Regions from separate parts of the Streptomyces sp. NPDC012474 genome, predicted to be linked through region 2. Evidence: riboswitches for the same ligand, from Rfam matches in the RefSeq annotation. Region 2 holds a riboswitch; each other region holds the start of a gene.

The links. A riboswitch is a leader RNA that binds a small molecule or an ion and turns the genes downstream of it on or off. The one in region 2 is predicted to bind cyclic di-AMP.
Region 1: it holds a riboswitch for cyclic di-AMP, as region 2 does, so the genes downstream of both, ACFY9S_RS11670 (peptidoglycan DD-metalloendopeptidase family protein) here and ACFY9S_RS33145 (transglycosylase family protein) in region 2, are expected to answer to the same signal.
Region 3: it holds a riboswitch for cyclic di-AMP, as region 2 does, so the genes downstream of both, ACFY9S_RS08930 (transglycosylase SLT domain-containing protein) here and ACFY9S_RS33145 (transglycosylase family protein) in region 2, are expected to answer to the same signal.

Annotation. Positions count from the first base shown of each region.
Region 1 is NZ_JBIBEP010000004.1:212,948-220,095, reverse strand. It holds gene ACFY9S_RS11685 (DUF6126 family protein) at 1-2, shown strand, start outside; gene ACFY9S_RS11680 (tyrosine-protein phosphatase) at 19-816, opposite strand; gene ACFY9S_RS11675 (alpha-galactosidase) at 996-3,071, shown strand; cyclic di-AMP (ydaO/yuaA leader) riboswitch at 3,381-3,542, shown strand; gene ACFY9S_RS11670 (peptidoglycan DD-metalloendopeptidase family protein) at 3,547-4,476, shown strand; gene ACFY9S_RS11665 (DUF6250 domain-containing protein) at 4,659-5,375, shown strand; gene ACFY9S_RS11660 (SGNH/GDSL hydrolase family protein) at 5,521-6,306, shown strand; gene ACFY9S_RS11655 (TetR family transcriptional regulator C-terminal domain-containing protein) at 6,401-7,012, opposite strand; gene ACFY9S_RS11650 (Glu/Leu/Phe/Val dehydrogenase dimerization domain-containing protein) at 7,108-7,148, opposite strand, start outside.
Region 2 is NZ_JBIBEP010000020.1:47,152-54,299, forward strand. It holds gene eno (phosphopyruvate hydratase) at 57-1,337, opposite strand; gene ACFY9S_RS33145 (transglycosylase family protein) at 1,609-2,301, opposite strand; cyclic di-AMP (ydaO/yuaA leader) riboswitch at 2,306-2,472, opposite strand; gene ACFY9S_RS33150 (transglycosylase family protein) at 2,701-3,654, opposite strand; gene ACFY9S_RS33155 (cytochrome P450) at 3,776-5,086, opposite strand; gene ACFY9S_RS33160 (nucleoside triphosphate pyrophosphohydrolase) at 5,429-6,448, opposite strand; gene ACFY9S_RS33165 (SurA N-terminal domain-containing protein) at 6,552-7,148, opposite strand, start outside.
Region 3 is NZ_JBIBEP010000003.1:175,023-182,170, reverse strand. It holds gene ACFY9S_RS08940 (outer membrane lipoprotein carrier protein LolA) at 1-837, opposite strand, end outside; gene ACFY9S_RS08935 (polyprenyl synthetase family protein) at 1,070-2,080, opposite strand; cyclic di-AMP (ydaO/yuaA leader) riboswitch at 2,581-2,756, shown strand; gene ACFY9S_RS08930 (transglycosylase SLT domain-containing protein) at 2,762-3,541, shown strand; gene ACFY9S_RS08925 (Cof-type HAD-IIB family hydrolase) at 3,505-4,353, opposite strand; gene ACFY9S_RS08920 (GNAT family N-acetyltransferase) at 4,525-5,610, shown strand; gene ACFY9S_RS08915 (glycosyltransferase) at 5,631-6,908, shown strand; gene ACFY9S_RS08910 (polysaccharide deacetylase family protein) at 7,129-7,148, shown strand, end outside.

The DNA.
Region 1 (7,148 bases), on a different contig from region 2:
AGCGCCCGCCCGGGTGTCTCAGTCGAGGAGCCGCTCGCGCAGCCGCTCCCGGGTCTCCGGGGTGAGCTTCAGCCCCTTCTCCAGGTAGGTGTCGACGCCGCCCCAGGTCTGCTCGATGGTGTCGAAGGCCGCCGTCAGGTACTCGGCGCGCGCGTCGAAGAGCGGGCTGAGCAGGTCCATGACCTCGGGGGAGTAGGCCGAGGCGGCGGAGCTGCTGCGGTGCACCTTGTAACGGCGGTGCTTCGCGTTCGACTTCAGGTAGTCGTCGACGATCGCCTCGCGCTCGACACCCACCGCGAGCAGCGTCACCGCGACGGACAGACCCGCGCGGTCCTTGCCGGCGGCGCAGTGCATCAGTGCGGGGACGCTGTCCTGTGCGAGCGCGTGCAGCACCCGGGAGTGCTCACCGGTGCGGTCCTTGATGATCATGCGGTACGAGGCGATCATCCGGTCCGCGCCCTTGCCGTCCGAGAGGATCGCGCGCAGCTGGTCCAGGTCGCCGTCGCGGACCATCCTCCAGAACTCGGCGCCGTCGGCGGGATCGCTCAGCGGCAGGTTCACATTGCGCACGCCCGGCAGCGCGACGTCCGGCCCTTCGAGCCTCTGGTCGGCGGCGTTGCGGAAGTCGAAGATCGTGTGCAGGCCCAGCGTGGTCAGGAAGGCGGCGTCCTCCCCGGTCGCGTGGGCGAGGTGGCCGCTGCGGAACAGCACGCCCTGGCGCACCCGTCGCCCGTCCACGGTCGGAAGTCCGCCCACGTCACGGAAGTTGCGCACTCCGGCCAGCTCCGGCTCGGTCGACGGCACCTGCTGTGTCACGAGGGCTCCTCCCCTTCGGCGCCGCCGGCGCGGCTCGTCGACGGGCGTCACTCGACGATACGACATGCCTGCCTGGGGCAATGAGTTGTCCACAGGCGTTGCCCGCAGCCCCCGCGGCCCTTGATGATGTTGCCGCCTGGTCGCACCTGGTCGGGCTTGTTCGAATCTGTGAGGGCATGATGCTGGAGATCTCCGAAGACGGTCGTACGTGGGTGCTCTCCGGGCCGGCCAGCAGCTACGCCGTCCATGTCACCGACCGGGACGAGCTGCTGCACCTGCACTGGGGACCCCGGATCGGGCTCGCCGACGCCGAGGCCCTCGCCGTCCGGCCGCTGCCGGAGTACTGGCCCTTCGAGTCCCCGCTCGACGGACGCGAGGAGTACCCGGTCGAGGGCGGCCCCCGGTTCGTCCGCCCCGCCCTGTCCGTGCGCACGGCCGAGAGGCGCGGCACCGAATGGCTCTTCGAGGGGCACGACGCCGAGGACGGCGAGCTGCGGCTCCGGTTCCGCGACGGCGACCTGGCCGTCACGCTGCACTACCGGACGCCCTCCGCGACGGACGTCGTCGAGCGCTGGGTGACCCTGGACAACCGGGGGCCGGCCGTCGAGCTGCTGCGCGCCGACTCCGCGACCTGGACCCTGCCCGACCGCGAGGCCTGGCGGCTGTCCCAGCTGCACGGCCGCTGGGGGGCCGAGTCCCGGCTGACGCGCTCCGGCCTCACCCACGGCGAGAAGGTCATCGGCAGCCGCCGCGGCCACACCTCCCACCAGCACCTGCCGTGGGTCGCGCTGGACACCGACGCCACCGAGGAACGCGGCGAGGTCTACGGCTGCGCCCTGGGCTGGTCCGGGTCCTGGCGCATCACCGTGGCCCAGCTCCCTGACGCGCGCGTGCAGATCACCGGCGGGGCGGGCTGGGACGACTCGGGCCTGCTGACGCTGGGCGCGGGGGAGTCGTACACGACCCCGGTCTTCGCCGGGCTCTGGAGCGACGGCGGTTTCGGCGGGGCGAGCCGCGCCTGGCACGCCTACCAGCGGGCGCATGTGATCCCGGACGCGGGCCGGGACCGGCCGGTGCTGTTCAACTCCTGGGAGGCCACCGAGTTCGACATCTCCGAGGAGCAGCAGCGGGCGCTCGCCGAGCGGGCGGCCGCCATGGGTGTCGAGCTCTTCGTGGTCGACGACGGCTGGTTCGGGGCGCGCACCAGCGACCGGGCCGGGCTCGGCGACTGGAGCCCCAACCCCGACCGCTTCCCAGGCGGGCTGAAGCCCCTCGCCGACCACGTGCACGGCCTCGGCATGCAGTTCGGGATCTGGGTCGAGCCCGAGATGGTCAACCCGGACAGCGACCTGTACCGCGCGCACCCCGACTGGGTGCAGTACCAACCGGGACGAAAGCGGACGGAGTTCCGCAATCAGCTCGTACTCAACCTCGCCCGCGAGGACGTCCGGGAGTACCTGTGGGAGCAGCTCGACGGGCTCCTCTCCCGAGCGCCGGTCGACTACGTCAAGTGGGACTTCAATCGCTGCTTCACCGACGCCGGCTGGCCGGACGACCCCTACCCGCAGCGGCTGTGGGTCGACCACGTGCACGGCCTGTACGCCCTGCTGGACCGGTTGCGGGCCGCCCACCCCGGCGTGGCCTTCGAGTCCTGCTCGGGCGGCGGCGGGCGGATCGACCTCGGTGTGCTGAGCCGCACGGACCAGGTGTGGACCTCCGACAACACCGACCCGCTCGACCGGCTCGCCATCCAGCACGGCTTCAGCCAGATCCATCCGGCCCGGGTCATGGCCGCCTGGGTCACCGACAGTCCGAACGCCATGCTCAATCGGCGGGCCAGCTCCCTGCGGTTCCGGTTCGTCAGCGCCATGGCCGGGGTGCTGGGGGTCGGCGGCGATCTCACGCGGTGGACGCGGGAGGAGCTCGCCGAGGCGCGGGAGTGGGTGGGGCTCTACAAGGGGATCCGGCCCGTGGTGCAGCGCGGCGACCAGTACCGGCTGCGTCCCCCGCGGGGCGGGCTGAGCGCGGTGCAGTACGTCCTCGGCGACGAGACGGTCGTCCTCGCCTGGCTCCAGGCGCAGCGCTACGGCGAGCCCGTACCTGCGCTCCGGATGCGTGCCCTCGACCCGACCGCGTCGTACGAATGCCTCGAAACGGGTGAAGTCCACCGCGGGGCCGTGCTGCTTCATCACGGACTGCGGGTCGGCCTGCGAGGGGATCTGAACGCCGTGGTCGTCCGTCTTAAGCGGAAGTAGGCGTTCTGTCCGAATAGGGCGATTGAGCCGCTTAGGGATAACGTGCCCCGATCGTAAAGGAGATGAGGTCGGGGTGCGTGACCATCGTCATATTCGTGACGATCTGTTGTCGCCATGTTCACGTAATTCACGCATTGTTCAGGGCGGTTGGGAAAAGCGGGAGATCGGTAATCCACGCTCGGTGACCGCGGATGTGTCGACGCGTCAAGAGAAACACCGTCACGGGCAACCGCAAGCTTGTCCGTTTGCGTCCTGGTCGCTTACGTTCCACACCAATCCGGACGGACGCCTAATCCTGCCGCCGACCGGAGCCCGCACACACTGACCCGACGTACGGCAGGAGCGGGGGACCCACAGGTAAGACGCCTGTTCCGGTTCCCGGAACGGCTTGGGGTTAAGCCGCGCCCAGGCGCGGCCGGGCATCTCCAGCCCGCACCCGACAGCTCACCTCGCAGGCGACGGAGAGGAATTCGCCATGCCCGCGAAGGGTAAGCACCGCCGTCCCAAAGCCCAGCGTTTCACCCGCTCCATCGCCGTCGCCGGAACCGGCGGAGCCGCTCTCGCGCTGCCGCTCATGGGGGCCGCCGGCGCCCATGCCGCCACCCCGCAGTCGGCTCCCGAAAAGGCCGTCCAGTCGGCCCCGGCGGCCGAGAAGAAGGCCGCCGAAAAGGCGACCGGCGCCCGCACGTACACCGTGCAGGCCGGCGACTATCTCGCGAAGATCGCCGACGATCAGAACGTCAGCGGCGGCTGGAAGAAGCTCTACGCCGACAACCGTGACGCCGTCGGCTCCGACCCGTCGCTGATCCACCCGGGTCTGAAGCTGTCGATCGGCAAGCAGGCGGCGAGCGCGCCGCAGTCCTCGGCCCCGTCCGCGCCGAAGGCCTCCGCCCCGAAGCCCCCGGCCTCCCAGCCGTCCGCCGGCGAGTCCTCCGCGCAGGCGGAGACCGCCGCGAAGCCGGCCGCCGCCAAGCCCGCCGCCGAGAGCAACGCCGGCGGCTACAGCCTCCCGGTCGCCGGTGCCACCGTCAGCACCCCGTACCGCATGTCCGGCAGCATGTGGTCCAGCGGCTACCACACCGGTGTCGACTTCGTCGTCCCGACCGGCACCTCCCTCAAGGCCGTCGGCGCCGGCACGGTCGTCTCCGCCGGCTGGGGCGGCGCCTACGGCAACCAGGTCGTCATCAAGCTCGCCGACGGCCACTACGCCCAGTACGCCCACCTGTCCCAGCTCTCCGTCTCGGCCGGCCAGACCGTGACCGCCGGGCAGCAGGTCGGCCTGTCGGGCGCGACGGGCAACGTGACCGGACCGCACCTGCACTTCGAGATCCGCACCACGCCGGACTACGGCTCGGACATGGACCCGGTCGCCTTCCTGCGCTCGCACGGCGTCTCCGTCGGCTGACCGGCCGCACGACCACCTGCCTGACACGCGGCCGAAGGCCGGACCCCGATCCCCGGGTCCGGCCTTCGACGTGTGCGCACGGTCGGCCGTGTCAAGGGATCGACATGCGGCGGCAGTTGGGACAGAGTGATCCCGCCCGGAGTGCAAGCGCTTTCCAGAGTCTTCCCGAGGAGCTGTGTCCCGTGCCGACCACCCGCAGAGCGTTCGGAGCCCTGGCCGCCGGAGCCGCCCTGGCGGCCCTCGCCCCCACGGCCGCCGCGCACGCCGCACCCCGTCACCGTCGCCTCCTCGCCCGCGACGACTTCTGCCACGGCCTCGGCCAGTGGGTCACCGAACTCCAGGACGGCGGCGCCGTCACCGCCTCCCGCGGCATCCTGGAGATCGACGTGCCGAGCGGCGCGACCGTGTGGTTCAGGCAGCGGCTCGAAGGGCCGTACGTCCTCGAGTACACCGCGACCCCCGTCTCCGACGGCGGGGTCAACGACCGGGTCTCGGACCTCAACAACTTCTGGAACGCGACCGACGTACGCTCCCCGGGCGACCTCTTCGCGACTGCGCGCGGCGGCGCCCTCGACGAGTACGACCACCTCACGACGTACTACGCGGGGTACGGGGCCAACTACAACACCACGACCCGGCTGCGCCGCTACGTCGGCGAACCCGGCGTCCGCCCCCTGGTGTTCGACTACACCGAACCGCTGCTGGTCCCGAACGAGCCCAACCGGGTCCGGATCGTCTCCGACGGCTCGACGGTCCGGTGGTGGAACAACGGGCGGCTCGTCTTCGACCACACCGACCCACAGCCCTACACGAGCGGCCACTTCGCCTTCCGGACCGTCTGGAGCCATTTCCGGATCAGTGGATTCCGGGTCTGGCGGCTCACCCCGAAACATCCCTGACAAGCGGTGTATTCCGGAGTTTGCGAACGCTTTGGGAGTGGCTTATCTCACCGCCCGTCAATCCCTTCCTACGGTCGCGTAGGTCACATTCGAAGGTGAATCATGAGCTGCTGTGGCAGACGATTCGAAGAATGACAGCAGAGCAGTGATCGGGTCGTACGTGGCGGTGGGGGACAGCTTCACCGAGGGCGTCGGTGATCCCGGCCCCGACGGGGCGTTCGTCGGCTGGGCCGACCGGTTCGCCGTCCTGCTCGCCGACCGCAGGCCCGAGGGCGACTTCCGATACACCAATCTCGCCGTACGCGGAAAACTCCTCGACCAGATCGTGGCGGACCAGGTTCCGCGGGCCGTCGACATGGCCCCGGACCTCGTCTCGTTCTGCGCCGGGGGCAACGACATCATCCGGCCGGGCACCGACCCGGACGAGGTGGCCGAGCGCTTCGAGCGTGCTCTGGCCCAGCTCACCGCCGTGTCCGGCACGGTCATGGTGACGACCGGCTTCGACACCCGTGGCGTGCCCGTGCTCAAGCACCTGCGCGGCAAGATCGCCACGTACAACGGACACGTCCGGGCCATCGCCGACCGGTACGGCTGCCCCGTGCTCGACCTGTGGTCCCTGCGCAGCGTGCGAGACCGCAGGGCCTGGGACGCGGACCGGCTGCACCTGTCGCCCGAGGGGCACACGCGCGTGGCGCTCCGCGCGGGCCAGGTGCTCGGCCTCGAGGTGCCGGCCGACCCCGAGCAGGAGTGGCCTCCGCTGCCCCCGCGCGGCGTACTCGACGCGCGGCGGGACAACGTCGCGTGGGCGCGCGAGTTCCTGGTGCCGTGGATCGGGCGCCGGCTGCGCGGGGAGTCGTCGGGCGACCATGTGACGGCCAAGGGGGCGCTGTCGCCGGACGACATCAGGATGCGGATCGCATCGGTGGCGTGAGAGCGGCTCCTGCGCGTGCGGGCGGCGCCGGTCGGAACCGGCGCCGCCCGCAGGCGTCGCAGCCGCGTCTGCGGCGTGATGCGAACGACAGGCCCTAAGGGGTCAGCCGCTCTTCACGGGCCAGGCCCAGCTCACGGATCAGCGCCTCCTCCACCCATTCCTGGGCCCGCGATCGCGGCACCGCGCCGTAGGACGTCAGCTGGACGGCGAGGCCGTCGAGGAGGGCGGTGAGACGCAGGGCCGTACCGGCCGGGTCCGGGCAGCGGAACTCGCCGGCGGCCACGCCCTCCGCGATGACCTCGCCGAGGGCCGCCTTCCACTGCCGGTCGAGGTCCTGGGCGACCTCCCGCAGCGTCGGATCGCGCAGCGCCGCCGCCCAGCCCTCGATCCACAGCCGCCAGCCCTTGGCCTGCCCGGTCGGGGCGTACCACCGTACGGCCGACCGCAGCCGGCGCAGCGCGGGTGAGCGGCGGCCGAGCAGCTTGCGCAGATGTGCCAGGTCGCCCTCCGCCGCGTGCCGGAACGCGGCGGCGACCAGCTGCTCCTTCGTGGAGAAGTGATAGAGGACCAGTGCGTTGCTCACGCCCAGCGCCGAGGCCACGTCGGCGATCCTGACCGCCGCCACACCCCTCGCCTCGATCTGCTCGATGGCGGCCCGCAGCAGATCCCCGCGCCGCTGGGCCACGCTCAACCGGACTCTCGTCACTCCGTCACCCTACCCACGCGCGTACGGCCCCTCGACGGGGCGTTCCGGCCTGTCCGGCCGGCCCGCGACAGCAGCCTCGGGAGGCGGCGGGCACCTCAGCGGAACCAGCCGAACCGCTCCGCGATCAGCGGCAGCC
Region 2 (7,148 bases):
ACCGGGTACGGGGACGTACGTACGACGCTGCCTCTTACGGGTCGGGCCTTTCGCGGTCAGCCCTTGAAGCGCGGGAACGCGCTGCGGCCGGCGTAGACCGCGGCGTCGTCGAGGATCTCCTCGATGCGCAGCAGCTGGTTGTACTTGGCGACGCGCTCGGAGCGGGCCGGGGCGCCGGTCTTGATCTGGCCGCAGTTGGTGGCGACGGCCAGGTCGGCGATCGTGACGTCCTCGGTCTCGCCGGAGCGGTGGGACATCATGCACTTGAAGCCGTTGCGCTGGGCCAGCTCGACGGCGTCCAGGGTCTCGGTCAGCGATCCGATCTGGTTGACCTTGACCAGGAGCGCGTTGGCCGCGCCCTCCTCGATGCCGCGGGCGAGGCGCTCGGGGTTGGTGACGAACAGGTCGTCACCGACGATCTGGACCTTGTCGCCGAGCTTGTCGGTCAGGGCCTTCCAGCCGTCCCAGTCGTCCTCGAACAGCGGGTCCTCGATGGAGACGAGCGGGTACGCGTCGACGAGCTCCGCGTAGTACTCGGTCATCTCGGCCGCCGAGCGCTCCTTGCCCTCGAAGGTGTAGACGCCGTCCTTGTAGAACTCGGACGCGGCGACGTCGAGCGCCAGGGCGATCTGCTCGCCGGGGGTGTAACCGGCTTCCTTCACGGCCTCGAGGATGAGGTCGAGGGCCTCGCGGTTGGAGCCGAGGTTCGGGGCGAAGCCGCCCTCGTCGCCGAGGCCGGTGGCCAGGCCCTTCGACTTCAGGACCTTCTTCAGCGTGTGGTAGACCTCGGCGCCCCAGCGCAGGGCCTCGGAGAAGGACTCCGCGCCGATCGGGGCGATCATGAACTCCTGGATGTCCACGTTGGAGTCGGCGTGCGAGCCGCCGTTCAGGATGTTCATCATCGGCACCGGAAGCAGGTGCGCGTTGGGGCCGCCCAGGTAGCGGAACAGCGGCAGGTCGCTGGCCTCGGAGGCGGCGTGGGCGACGGCGAGGGAGACGCCGAGGATGGCGTTGGCGCCGAGGGAGCCCTTGTTGTCGGTGGCGTCCAGGTCGAACATGGCCTGGTCGATCAGGCGCTGCTCGGTGGCGTCGTAGCCGACCAGCTCCGGACCGATCTGCTCGATGACCGCGAGGACGGCTTTCTCCACGCCCTTGCCGAGGTAGCGGTTCGAGTCGCCGTCGCGGAGCTCGATGGCCTCGAAGGCGCCCGTGGAGGCGCCGGACGGGACGGCGGCACGACCCGTGCTGCCGTCGTCGAGGCCGACCTCGACCTCGACCGTGGGGTTGCCTCGGGAGTCCAGGATTTCCCGGGCTACGACGACGTCGATGGACGGCACGAGCATCTCCTTCTTATGTGACGCGGGTACGCGGGTCGCGTGGACCCGGCGAGGTGCGGGCCGTGGTGGCTCGCGACATGAGCCTAACCGGCTCCGGCCGATCGGCCACCGGGTCGCCCACCCCATGGACAGAACCGAGAGCAAATTGTTTCCGAACGGAACAAAGCCGGTTCGCGAAGTCGGGCAGAAAAAACCCCGCTCCGGCGCGTACGGGGGATGACGCACCGGAGCGGGGAGCCCGTGGCCCTGGGCGGGCCGGTTGGGCCGCTGCCTACTTCAGGTGCAGCTGCTGGCCCACGTAGATGAGGTTGGCATCGTCGATGATGTCCTTGTTCAGCTGGTACAGCTTCTCCCAGCCGCCCTTGACCTTCTGGTCCGCGGCGATCGAGCTGAGGGTGTCGCCCTTGACGACCTTGTACTCGCCGTCGCCCTTCTTGACCTTCTTGCCGGTCGGGGTGGTGACGGTCTTCTTGGCGGCCGGACGCTCGTCGGAGCGGGAGGCGGGCTGCTGCTCGCTCTGGCGGGTCTCGGTGCTCTGCTGGCTCTGCGAGGAGCTGCCGGAGTCGTCGGCGGAGCCGCCGCCGGTGTAGCCGGCGCTCGACAGGCCCTTGCCGCAGACCGGCCAGGCGCCCTTGCCCTGGCCCGCGAGGACCTTCTCGGCGATCTCGATCTGCTGGGCCTTGGTGGCCTGGTCGGCGGTGGAGGCGTACTTGCTGCCCCCGTAGCCGGACCAGGTGGAGGCGGAGAACTGCAGACCGCCGTAGTAGCCGTTGCCGGTGTTGATGGACCAGTTGCCGCCGGACTCGCACTGGGCGACGGCGTCCCACTCGGAGGCGGTGGCGGCGGAAGCGTTGCCGGCCGCCATCAGCGGGGCGGCGACGGCGGCACCGGTGACACCGGCGATGGCGATGACCCGAGAGGCCTTGGACGGACGGCGGTGCGTGCCCTTGCCGGAAAACAGCATGGAGAGATCCCCTCACCGACGCCTGCGAGGTGAGCTGTCGGGTTCGGGCCGGTTGAGTTGCCCGGCCGCGCCCCTCCCGGGACACGGCTTCACCCCAAGCCCTTCCGGCACAACCGGCCGGTCGGGCACTTACCTTGGGTCCCCCGCTCCTGCCTACGGCGCTTGACGCGACGACTGTTCCCGTACGGCCGCTGGCAGGATTCGGCGTTGCGGCAGCCGGGGCTCGCGGTGACGAGCGGTCACGACCGTAGACACGCGATCCACGGAATTTCAAAGACGATCAGGGCTTCTGAGATCTATCTCTCACCGGGCTTATACGGGACATTCGGCGCGAAAGGTGACGTGAACTCACCCGGTTTCGCGGTGAGTTCGTCCCCCGTTTCCGCACTGCCCGAACAGCTACCTCTCGTCCGCTTCGCCCTCGACCGTGAGCGCCTGACCGGGGTGGATGAGGTTCGGGTCGGTGCCGACCGCGTTCTCGTTGCCCTCGTAGAGCGCGTGCCATCCGCCGCTGACCCGAAGGGCGTCGGCGATGGACCAGAGACTGTCGCCGACACCCACGATGTAGGCACCTTCGGACGCGTAGCCGGAACTCTCGTCGGCGGACCCGGAGTGACGCCCCGTGGACTTCTCCGTACGGTCACCCTCGGGCGCGCGGGTTTCCTCCGCGCTGGGACCGCGATGGCGGCCGGAGCCGGTGCCGGACGACGCCGAGGAGTCGTCACCCTGCCGCGAGTCGCCCGACTTGCCGTCCTCGGAGGTGGCCGACGGAGAGCCCTCGGGCTGCCGGTCCTGCGACGAGCCCTCGGATTCGGGCGACTTGTCGCTCTTGGCGGTTTCGTCCTTCGAAGGCGACGACGCCTCGGGCGACGGAGATGAAGAAGGACCCTCAGAAGGGGATGAACCCAGCGAATCGAGCAATCCGGGTGAGTCCACCTCGCCGGATGATTCGGACGAGCCGGATGATTCCGATCCCTTGCCCTGCTCGAGCCCCGAGAGCAGCCCGCAGGTACGCCACGCGCCGACCCCCTGGCCGGCGAGGATTCTCTCGGCCACGGCTATCTGCTGGGAGCGGCTGGCCAGATCGGCGCTCGCGGCGTAGTCGAGGCCGCCGTGCTTCTCCCAGTCCTCCTGGGACAACTGCAGGCCGCCGTAGTAGCCGTTGCCGCTGTTCTGGCTCCAGGCGCCGCCGGTCTCGCAGTCCGCGACCCGGTCCCAGGTCGTGCCGTCGGCCGCGCTGGCACCGGATGCCCCGAGGAGCGGGATCGCGATGGCGGAGCCGGTCACTCCGGCCGCCACGAGGAGAGCCGGAGCCTGGCGGGGGCGGCGGTGCCGACCGTTCCCGGAGAGCATACGGAGACCTTTCGCGAGACAGCAGTGACCGAGGCGGCGTGATTCCCCGCCGCGTTGATGGGTGAACGTATCGGCAGTCGATCACTTGTCACAAGTTCATGCCGCGCAGATCACGTGAAGATCACAGGTCTGATGTTTCGTCACTTCCGGAAGGCGCGAACTCCACCGGCAGGGTGCGCAGCCCTCGCATGATGAGGCCGCCACGCCATCTGAGCTCGGCCGGATCCGCCGCGAGCCGGAGGTCCGGGAGGCGGGTCAGGAGCGTGGCGAGCGCGGTCTGGCCCTCCAGCCGGGCGAGCGGCGCTCCGAGGCAGTAGTGGATGCCGTGGCCGTACCCGAGGTGCTGGTTGTCGCGGCGGGAGAGGTCCAGCGCGTCCGGATCGGCGAACCGCTCCGGGTCGCGGTCCGCGGCGGCCAGGACCACCAGGACGGGGTCGCCCGCCTCGATGCGCTGCCCGGCGAGGGTGAGCGGCTGCGTGGCGAAGCGCCAGGTGGCGAGTTCGACGGGGCCGTCGTAGCGCAGGAGTTCCTCGACGCCGGTCTCCAGGAGGCCGGTCTCCCCGGCGGCGAGGGACGCCTGGAGCCGTGCGCGCTGCCCGGGGTGGGTGAGCAGGGCGTAGGTGCCGTTGCCGATCAGGTTCACGGTGGTCTCGAAACCGGCGAACAGCAGGATGAAAGCCATGGCCGCCACCTCGTTCTCGGTGAGGTGCTCGCCATGGTCGGAGGCGCGGATGAGACCGGAGATGAGGTCCTCGCCGGGAGCGGGCTCGGCGGGAAGCACCTCGCGCTTGCGGTGGATGAGGTCGGCGAGGTAGCCGCGCATCTTCTTCACGGACCGCGCCACACCGCCCCGGGGCCCGCCCTGGTGGCGGATCATCATGCCCGCCCAGTCGCGGAAGTCGTCCTGGTCCTCCCGCGGGACGCCGAGCAGGTCGCAGATGGCGTAGATGGGGAGCGGGAAGGCGAACTCGTGGATCAGGTCGGCGGATCCCTTCCGCGCGAACCCGTCGATGAGGGTGTCGGTGAGCTCCTGTACCCGTGGCGCGAACTCGGCGACCCGGCGCGGGGTGAACGCCCTGGACACCAGCCGGCGCAGCCGGGTGTGGTCCGGCGGGTCGATGTTGAGCAGATGCGTCATCAGCTCGGCCTTGCGCTCCCCCGGGATCCCGGTCTTGCCCTTGGCGTGCGCCGGTTCGTCGTGATGCGCGGGGTTCTTGGAGAGCCGGCTGTCGGCAAGTGCCTGCTTGGCATCGGCGTAGCGCGTGACCAGCCAGGCCTCCACACCGCTGGGGAGCCGCGTCCGGTGGACGGGGCTGTGCTCGCGGAGCCAGGCGTAGGCCGGGTAGGGGTCGCTCGCGAACTCCCAGGTGAAGAGGTCGGGAGCGGTCGCGGGTGTGCTGGGCTGGGGCTGGCTCTGGGGCTGGTCGGTCACGTCTCGACCGTATCCGGCTTATGGGAGCGCGCTTGCCTCCGTTTCGGCTGGGCTCGGGTCCGCTGCCATCGTTCCGGCTTCCGGCTTCCGGCTTCCGGCTCCGGCTTCGGCTTCCGGCTCCGGCTTTCGACTTCAGCTTCCGCGTCCGGCCTCCGACGTCAGACGATCGACGTCTGGCTTCCGACATCCGGCCTCCGGCTCCGGATTCCGACGTCCGGCTCCGGCTCTGGCTGCCGGCCTCCGGATTCCGACGTCCGGCTCCGGCTCTGGCTCCGGCTGCCGGGTTCCGGCGCCGGCTTCCGACATCCGGCCTCCGAGAGCCCCGTCTCCTCCCCCGGCCGCTCAGCCCTCGGCATTCCTGATCGCGTCCCGGTAGGCGCGGGCCGCCGCTCTCAGTGCCGCCTCCGGGTCGACGCCCTCCGACTCGGCGCGGACCGCCAGGGCCAGGAGCTCGTAGCCGATGCCTCCGGCGGGTGGGAGCGGTACGTCCAGGTTCGCCGTGCGGGCGCGGGAGGCCAGCTTGGCGGCGAGGGCCAGGCCGGGCTGGCCGAGGGGTATGCCCTCGGTGATCGAGGTCCGCTGCTTCTCGACCGCCTTGGTGCGCAGCCAGTGCTCCTTGACCTCCTCGGGGGTCGTGGCCGTCGCGTCACCGAAGACGTGCGGGTGGCGGTGGATCAGCTTGGCGACGATGCCGCCGGCCACGTCGTCGATGGAGAAGGGTGTCTCCCCTTCCTCCGGGCGGGCTTCTTCGGCGATGCGGGCGTGGAACACGACCTGGAGCAGGACGTCGCCGAGCTCCTCGCGCAGTTCGTCGCGGTCGCCCTCCTCGATCGCCTCGACGAGTTCGTACGCCTCCTCGATGCCGTACTTGGCCAGGCCCTGGTGGGTCTGCTGGGAAGACCAGGGGCACTCGGCGCGGATGCGGTCCATGACCTGGACGAGGTCGAGGAGACGCGCGCCCGGGAGGTCGTAGGAGGCGGGCAGCAGCTCCAGCTGGGGCATGGCGATACGGCCGGTTCCGGCCAGGCGGGCCAGGCCGTCCGTCAGGGCCGGTTCGCCCTCGCCCGTCGCCACCACGACCACCGTGCGGCCGCCGGAGCAGGCGTCGACCAGTTCCTGCGCGGTGGGGGACGCCTCGTCGACCTGTATCCCCGCCTCACGCAGATACGGCAGCTGCGGATGGGCTCCGTCCGCGCACAGCACCCGGTCCGCCGCGTGCAGTGCCTGCCAGGCGGGCCAGGAGAGCAGGCCGGGCGCGACGCGGTGGCTGGTGGTGAGCAGGACGATGCGGCCGGGGGCGGCGGCCGCGTCGGGAGCGGTCCGCTCGGGGCCCGGGGTGGCTTCGGGGCTGTTGGCGTTCACGGTTCGAAGCTATCCCACGCCGCCGACAGCACCCGAAGTTATCCACAGGGCCTGGATGTGGACGGGCTGAAGGGCCCGACGGGTGCGCCGAACCGCAGGGGCCCTACATGCCCTGCTGGTTCTGTGCCGACGTGACGTCCCGCACCCACGGCGTCTTGGCGTCCGCGCGGCTGCTCTTCTGGACGTCCCAGGTGCCGTAGCGGGGGTTGAGGTCGATGTTCAGGTCCTTGGAGGCGTCGGAGAGGGCCTTCCAGAACTCGGGGCGGCCGGTGTCCGTGCCGAGCTTCTCGGCGAGCTTCTGGGCCTCCAGCTGGAGGCGGAGGTTCTCGTCGAGGCGCTGCGGAGGGATGCCGTACTGCTGGAGCCAGGTCCTCTCCAGCGCCTTGGCGCCGCCTGCCTGCTGCTCCAGGCCGGACCGCATCGCCTGGATGTCCTTGCGGGAGACGGTCACGCCGGCGTCCTCGGCGGCGCGGTGCAGCACCCGGTCCAGGACCATGGTCTGCAGGGTGTCGCGCGTGAGCGTGCCGGTTCTGGCGATGGCCTGCTGGTACTGGGCCTCGTCCTGCACGGCCGCCCGCTGGGCCGCGCGTACCTCGCCGACCCGCTCGTCGAGCTGGGAGACGGTGATCCGCTGGCCGCCCACCACGGCTGCCGCGCCGGGATGCGCGTCGTTTCCGCAGGCGGTGAGCAGGGGCGCCGC
Region 3 (7,148 bases), on a different contig from region 2:
GAAGGTGGAGGCGGCCGGCCTGGCGAAGCTCACCTTCGTGAAGCCCGCGTCCACGACGGCCGAGCCACCGCTCGCCGGGGTCAGCGTGAACTTCAGCGGCATGCCGGTCTTCGCGTCCACGGCCACGGTGATGGCGCCGACCGTCGAGCCGGACTGCTTCGGCTTGACGACCAGCTTGTAGGCGTCCCGGCCGGCGACCTGGGCGGTGCCGTCCACGGTCACGGACGTGGTGTCGTCGACCGCCTTCAGGGCCTCCTCGGCGAAGTCCTTGGGCATGGCCGGCGGCTGCTGGTCCTTGCCGCGCTCCGGGCTGTCGGAGGAGGTCCCGTGGTAGACCTCGTTGGACTTGCTGTCGTAACCCCAGACGTCCTTGCCGTTGTGGATGAGGCTGTACTCGGCGGCGTTCTCCAGCAGCGACAGTTTCTGCTTGTCCGGGCCGTCTGCCGCGACGCGCAGGGTGTGCGTGCCGGAGGCCAGTTCGGTGAGTTTGGCCGTCGGGTCGGCGGAGGAGCCGCCCTCGCCCTTGCCCGTGGCACCGGACAGCAGGCCCGACTCCAGGCCGCCGAGGTTCGGCAGTCCGAGGTCCGTGCTGATCTTCACCGTGCCGGACAGCTGCTGGACGTCCGACTTGGCGATCTTCTCGATGAGTTGCTGTGCGGTGATCTTCGGGAGGTCGGGGTCCCCGGAGTCGGCGAGCGCGGGGACCAGCCCGATCGTCGCGGCGGCCACCCCCACCACCGTGACCGGGACGATGTACCGCGCGGCTTTGCGCCGCACGGAGCGCTGCTCGTCGCCCTCTCCGGCGGTCGTGCTGTCGTCGGATGCGTACGGTGCCATGTGTGCCCTACCTCCGTGATCGGCGGCGGCTGTCCGTGTCGTCCACGCACTCGTCCCTGAGCCGCCATTCTCACCCGAACAGGTGAGGAGTGGTGTCTTTCCGTGGTGTCCATCTGACCAAATCGGCCAGGGAGATACGTCAGACCCCGGGCTCAACTCCGTGTACTGCTGGGGTATGACACGGAAGGGCCGCTTCTCCCCCGACCCGTAGGGGTCGGACGGTACAGAGGCCCTAGCCGGCCCGGTGCACCACCGCGTCGCACAGCTCCAGGAGCGCCGTCTTCGCGGTGCACTCCGGCAGGGGTGCGAGCGCCGAACGGGCGTCCTGGGTGTAGCGGACGGTGTCCCGCCGGGCCTGCTCCAGCGCCGGGTGGGCCCGCAGCAGGCGCAGGGCCTCGGCGTGCCGGGCGTCGTCGGTGAGGTCGGAGTCGAGCAGGTCGCACAGGGCGGCGTCCTCGGCGAGTCCGAGCCGGGCCGCCCGCTCGCGCAGCCGCAGCACCGGCAGCGTGGGGATGCCCTCGCGCAGGTCGGTACCCGGCGTCTTGCCGGACTCGTGGGAGTCGGAGGCGATGTCCAGGACGTCGTCCGCGAGCTGGAAGGCGACGCCGAGCCGCTCGCCGTACTGGGTCAGGACGTCCACGACCGTGTCGTCGGCGCCGGACATCATCGCGCCGAACCGGCACGACACGGCGACCAGCGAGCCGGTCTTGCCGCCCAGCACGTCGAGGTAGTGCTCGACGGGGTCCCGGCCGTCCTGCGGTCCGGCCGTCTCCAGGATCTGGCCGGTCACCAGCCGCTCGAACGCCTCGGCCTGCACCCGCACGGCCTCCGGGCCGAGGTCGGCCAGGATGTGCGAGGCGCGGGCGAAGAGGAAGTCGCCGGTGAGGACCGCGACGGAGTTGTCCCAGCGGGCGTTCGCGCTCGCGACGCCGCGGCGCACGGAGGCCTCGTCCATCACGTCGTCGTGGTACAGCGTGGCGAGGTGGGTCAGCTCCACGACGACGGCCGACGGCACGATCCCGGGCGCGTACCGGTCACCGAACTGGGCGGAGAGCATCACCAGCAGGGGGCGGAACCGCTTGCCTCCGGCCCGCACCAGGTGCTGGGCGGCCTCCGTGATGAAGGGCACCTCGCTCTTGGTGGCCTCGAGCAAGCCTTCCTCGACAGCCGCCAGTCCGGCCTGGACATCGGCTTCCAGAGCCTGGTCCCGCACGCTCAGCCCGAACGGCCCGACGTCGGTCACGAGGGGTCTCCTGTCTGCTGTGTCTGCCGGTGGTTACGCGGATTGTCGATAGGTCGCTGCCCACACTCCGGCCAGCGTATCCGGTCACGTTTCGATCACCGCCAGCACCCAGGGTTACAGGCCGGGCGGTATCCGATCACGACCGTTATGTTTTCGATCAACCTATAAGAACAGATATAAATCGACTTACCCAGAGGTAGCGAACTATGCACGATTTGCCGAGAAGAGTCGGTGAATTCCTCTTGGTAGAAATTGCCCCACAGACTCGTGATCAGTGAGTTGAATCACTTGTCCCCCTTTTCCGTCCCGCCTCGGCATCGGCCCGTACCACCTTCCCCCGAACGCCAGTTGAGCCTTGGCTGCCGCAAAGGATCAAGCGGCCAAAACAACCCCGACCAAGGTCAACCGCTCGATGTGTGACTGAGGCGCTTGTTCCCGACATGTGCTCTCGCATACGTTCCCGGCCTGTCCGGCGGACGCCCAATCCTGCCGCCGCCCGGACTCCCCACCAACCGACTCACTCACGCAGGGCAGGAGCGGGGGACCCAGGTAAGTCGCCGGTCCGCACAGCGGCACGGCTCGGGGTGAAGCCGCGCACGGCACACAGCGCCGTACGCGGCCGGGCACCTCCCGGCCCGAACCCGACAGCTCACCTCGCAGGCGCCGGAGAGGAATATCGCCATGGCCGGACGAGGCAAGCACCGTCGCCCCAGAACCAACCCGCTGACCCGAGGCTTCATCGCCGCCGGTACCGGAGGAGCCGCACTCACCCTGCCGCTCCTCGGTGCCACGCACGCGAGCGCCGCCGAACCCCAGAGCGCACCCGCCGCCGCACAGTCCGTGCCGCAGGCGGCCCAGCCCGCCAAGTCCCTCCCGTACACCGTGGTCAAGGGCGACTCGCTTGCCCGCATCGCGGACAAGTACGACGTCTCGGGTGGCTGGAAGCAGCTGTACAAGGACAACCGCGCGGCCGTCGGTGACGACCCGAAGCTGATCCACCCGGGTCTGAAGCTGACGGTGAAGACCACCAAGACGGACACCGCGAAGAAGACGGCGACCAAGTCGTCCGCCCCCGCCAAGCCGGCCGCCGAGCCCGCCGGCGGCGTCACCCAGGCCACCCAGGCGTCCGTGAAGACCTACCCGGACAACCTCGACGGGTGGATCCGCGAGGCGCTGGACATCATGGCGCAGAAGGGGATCCCCGGGTCCTACGACGGCATCCACCGCAACATCATGCGTGAGTCGTCCGGCAACCCCCAGGCGATCAACAACTGGGACTCCAACGCCGCCAAGGGCACCCCGTCCAAGGGTCTCCTCCAGACCATCGACCCGACCTTCCAGGCCTACCACGTGGACGGCACGTCGTGGGACCCGTACGACCCGGTCGCCAACATCACCGCGGCCTGCAACTACGCGGCCGACCGCTACGGCTCGATCGACAACGTCAACGGCCCGTACTGAGCCGCCCCGCCCAGCAGTCGTTCGAGGACGACGGCGATGCCGTCGTCCTCGTTCGACAGGGTGACCTCGTCGGCCACGGCCTTGAGTTCGGGATGGGCGTTGGCCATCGCCACGCCGTGGCCGGCCCAGTCGAACATCGGGATGTCGTTGGGCATGTCACCGAAGGCGATGGTGTCCGCCGGTCGCAGCCCCAGATGCTCGGCGGCCAGCGCCAGGCCCGTCGCCTTGGTGATCCCGCACGGCTGGAGTTCGACCGTGCCGGGCCCCGACATCGTCACCGTCGCCAGTGAGCCGACCACCGAGCGGGCCGTCGCCGCCAACTCGTCGTCCGACAGATGGGGATGGCGCAGCAGCACCTTGCTGATGGATTCACCCCACAGTTCGTCGCGGCGGTCGACCCGCACGGCGGGCAGGGTCGGGTGCGGCATCAGGTAGCCCGGCTCGATCAGCGTGAGCCCGTCGACCCCGTCCTGGTCGACCGCCGCGTACACCTGCCCCACCTCGGCCTCGATCTTGCCCAGGGCGGTCTCCGCCAGCTCCCGGTCCAGGGTGATGGACCACAGCAGCCGGTCCGCGCCGGCGTCGTACACCTGCGCGCCCTGCCCGCACACCGCGAGCCCCGTCGCGCCGAGGTCGTCCAGGAGCGGCCGCACTCTCGGCGCCGGCCGGCCCGTCACCACGAGGTGCTGGGCACCGGCGTCCGCCACCCGCGCGAGCGCGGCGAGAGACCGGTCGGAGAGGGTGTCGTCGCCGCGCAGCAGCGTCCCGTCCAGATCGGTGGCGATGAGTGAATATGCGATGGGTGCGGCCATGATCAGAGAATACGGACAGCGCGCCCCTTCGTTTCATCGTACGACCCACGCCGATTGCCCGGTTGAAGGCCTCTGCACCGGTTGGCAACAACATGCTCCGCTACCTACCCGTGGGGCCGCATCGAGCGGTACCTTCCAAGTGTCCAGGGGGGACTTGATCGGGGGGTCGGGTTGAGCAGTGGGCGCATTCGTGTGGCCGGGCCCGGGGAGCTCGGCGAAGGGGAGAGGGAGCGCTGGCGTGCGCTGCGGGCGGCCTGCGAGACACCGCGCAACCCCTTCATGGAGCCGGAGTTCACCGAAGCCGTCGGCCGGGTCAGGCCCAGGGCGCGGGTGGCCGTGGTGTACGAGGGGCTGGAACCGGCCGGGTTCCTGCCCTATGAGCGCGGCCCGTTGGGGCAGGGCCGGGCGATCGGCCTCGGTGTCTCGGACGCCCAGGGCGCGATCCTGCGGCCGGGTCTGGACCTGGAGACGGACCAACTGCTGAGGGCTTGCTCGGTGTCGAGCTTCGCCTTCGACAACCTGGAGGCCGAGCAGCGGCTGTTCGTCCGGTACGCGGCCGAGGAGCACGCCACCTACGTCATCGACGTGGAGAAGGGCTACGAGACATACGAGTCGGTGCTGCGCGCACAGTCGCCGAAGTTCCTGAAGACCACGCTGGCCAAGGAGCGCAAGCTGGGCCGGCACGCCGGTGACCTGCGGTTCGTGTTCGACGAACGCGAACCGGCCGCGCTGCGCACGCTCATGGAGTGGAAGTCCGCCCAGTACCGCAGGACCGGCCGCCGGGACCGGTTCGCCCAGGAGTGGATCACCGGGCTCGTCGGGCAGCTGGCCCGGACCCGGGCACCGGAGTGCAGCGGCACGCTGTCGGTGCTGTACGCCGGTGAGCGGCCCGTCGCCGCGCACTTCGGGCTGCGTTCGTCCTCGGTGCTGGCCTGCTGGTTCCCGGCGTACGACCCGGAGTTCGCGAAGTTCTCACCCGGTCTCGTGCTGCACCTGCGCATGGCCGAGGCGGCGGCCGCCGACGGCATCGGCACGCTCGACCTGGGACGGGGCGCGGCCGAGTACAAGGACGCCCTGAAGACGGGCGAACTGCCCGTGTACGAAGGTGCGGTGACCCGGCCGGGGGCCGGCGCGGCACTGCACTGGCTGAGCCGCGAGCCCACACGCCGCGCGCACAGCTTCGTCCGCGGCAGGCCGCGGCTCGCGTCGCTGGCCGCACGGACGCTGAAGGGCGCGGCTCGGCTGCGCCGTACCTGACACACAAGGGGGGTGGGCGCATGGCCCGTTCGGCGCGTGCGCAGGAGGAGATCCGGCGGTTCCTGGACATCGGGGCGGTGCAGGTCGCCGAGCTGGACCTCGACGGTGACCAGGCGGTGCTCAGACCCGGCCCGGGGAGCCCGCCCGTGACGCACGGCGAGGTGTTCGTGCTGGTCAGGAGGGGCGGCCGACCGGTGGGCACGCTGCTCGGGCGAGTGCCGGAGGGGGCGGACCCCAGGGCCGTGCTGGCGGAGCGGGCGCGGGCGGAGCACGCGCCGGCCGTCTTCGGCGGACCCGGGGAGCCGCCGTTCACGAGTGTCGTCGTCGCCACCCGGGAGCGCGCCGGGCAGCTGGCCCGGGCGCTGGACTCGCTGCTGGCGCAGGACCATCCGCGGTTCGAGATCGTCGTCGTCGACAACGCGCCCGTCACGAACGAGACGCGGGAGCTGATCGAGCGGAAGTACGCCGAGCGCGTGCGCTACGTCCGTGAGCCTGTTCCGGGGCTCGCGGGCGCGCACAACGCGGGGCTGGACGCCGTGCACGGCGAGGTGGTCGCCTTCACCGACGACGACGTGGTCGCCGACCCGAGCTGGCTGACCGAGCTGAGCGCGCCCTTCGCCGCCGACGCCGGGCTGGGGTGCTGCACCGGGCTGATCCTGCCCGCGCGCCTGACCACCCCGGCCCAGGTGCTGCTGGAAAGCCACGGCGGCTTCGCCAAGGGCTTCACTCCAAGGACGTACGACCCGGCGCGTCCTCCGGGCGACGAGCCGCTGTTCCCGTTCACGGCGGGGCGGTTCGGCTCGGGCGCGAACATGGCGTTCCGGACGGCGGTGCTGCGTTCCGTCGGCGGTTTCGACCCGGCCACCGGCGCCGGTACGGCCGCCCGGGGCGGCGACGACCTCTACGGCTTCGTGCGCGTCCTCGCCCAGGGCCACCGGCTGCGCTACACGCCGTACGCCCTGGTCTGGCACCACCACCGGGAGACGTGGCGGGACCTGGAGACCCAGGCGTACGGCTACGGAGCCGGGCTCACCGCTTATCTCACCGCGGTGCTCGTGAACCGGCCCGCGCTGCTGCCGGCGTTCCTCGCCCTGCTGCCGCGAGGTCTGGCCCACGCCCGCGCACTGACCGCCGTACGCGAGACGGAGGGCACAGGGACGCCGGGTGATCACGACGTGCGGACGCACCCCTGGCCGCGGCGGCTGTCGCGGTTGCAGCGCAGGGGGATGCTGTACGGCCCGGTCGGCTATCTGAAGGCGCGTCGCGCGCTGCGTGCGACGTCTCGTGACAGCTCATGACCGCTCATGACCGCTCATGACGGCTCACGCCGCGGCTCATGACGGCTCGTGACAGCTCACGACGGTTCGTGACGGTTCGTGACAAGACAGCTCAGGGGGCGAGATGGAAACGGACGGCAGAGGCCGGGCGGAGCGGGGTGCGCGGGAGGGCGAGGGGCCGATAGCCCCGCCGCATGCCCACGGCACTGCGGCCATCCCCGTCTTCCTGTACCACTGTGTGATGGACGATCCGCCGGACTG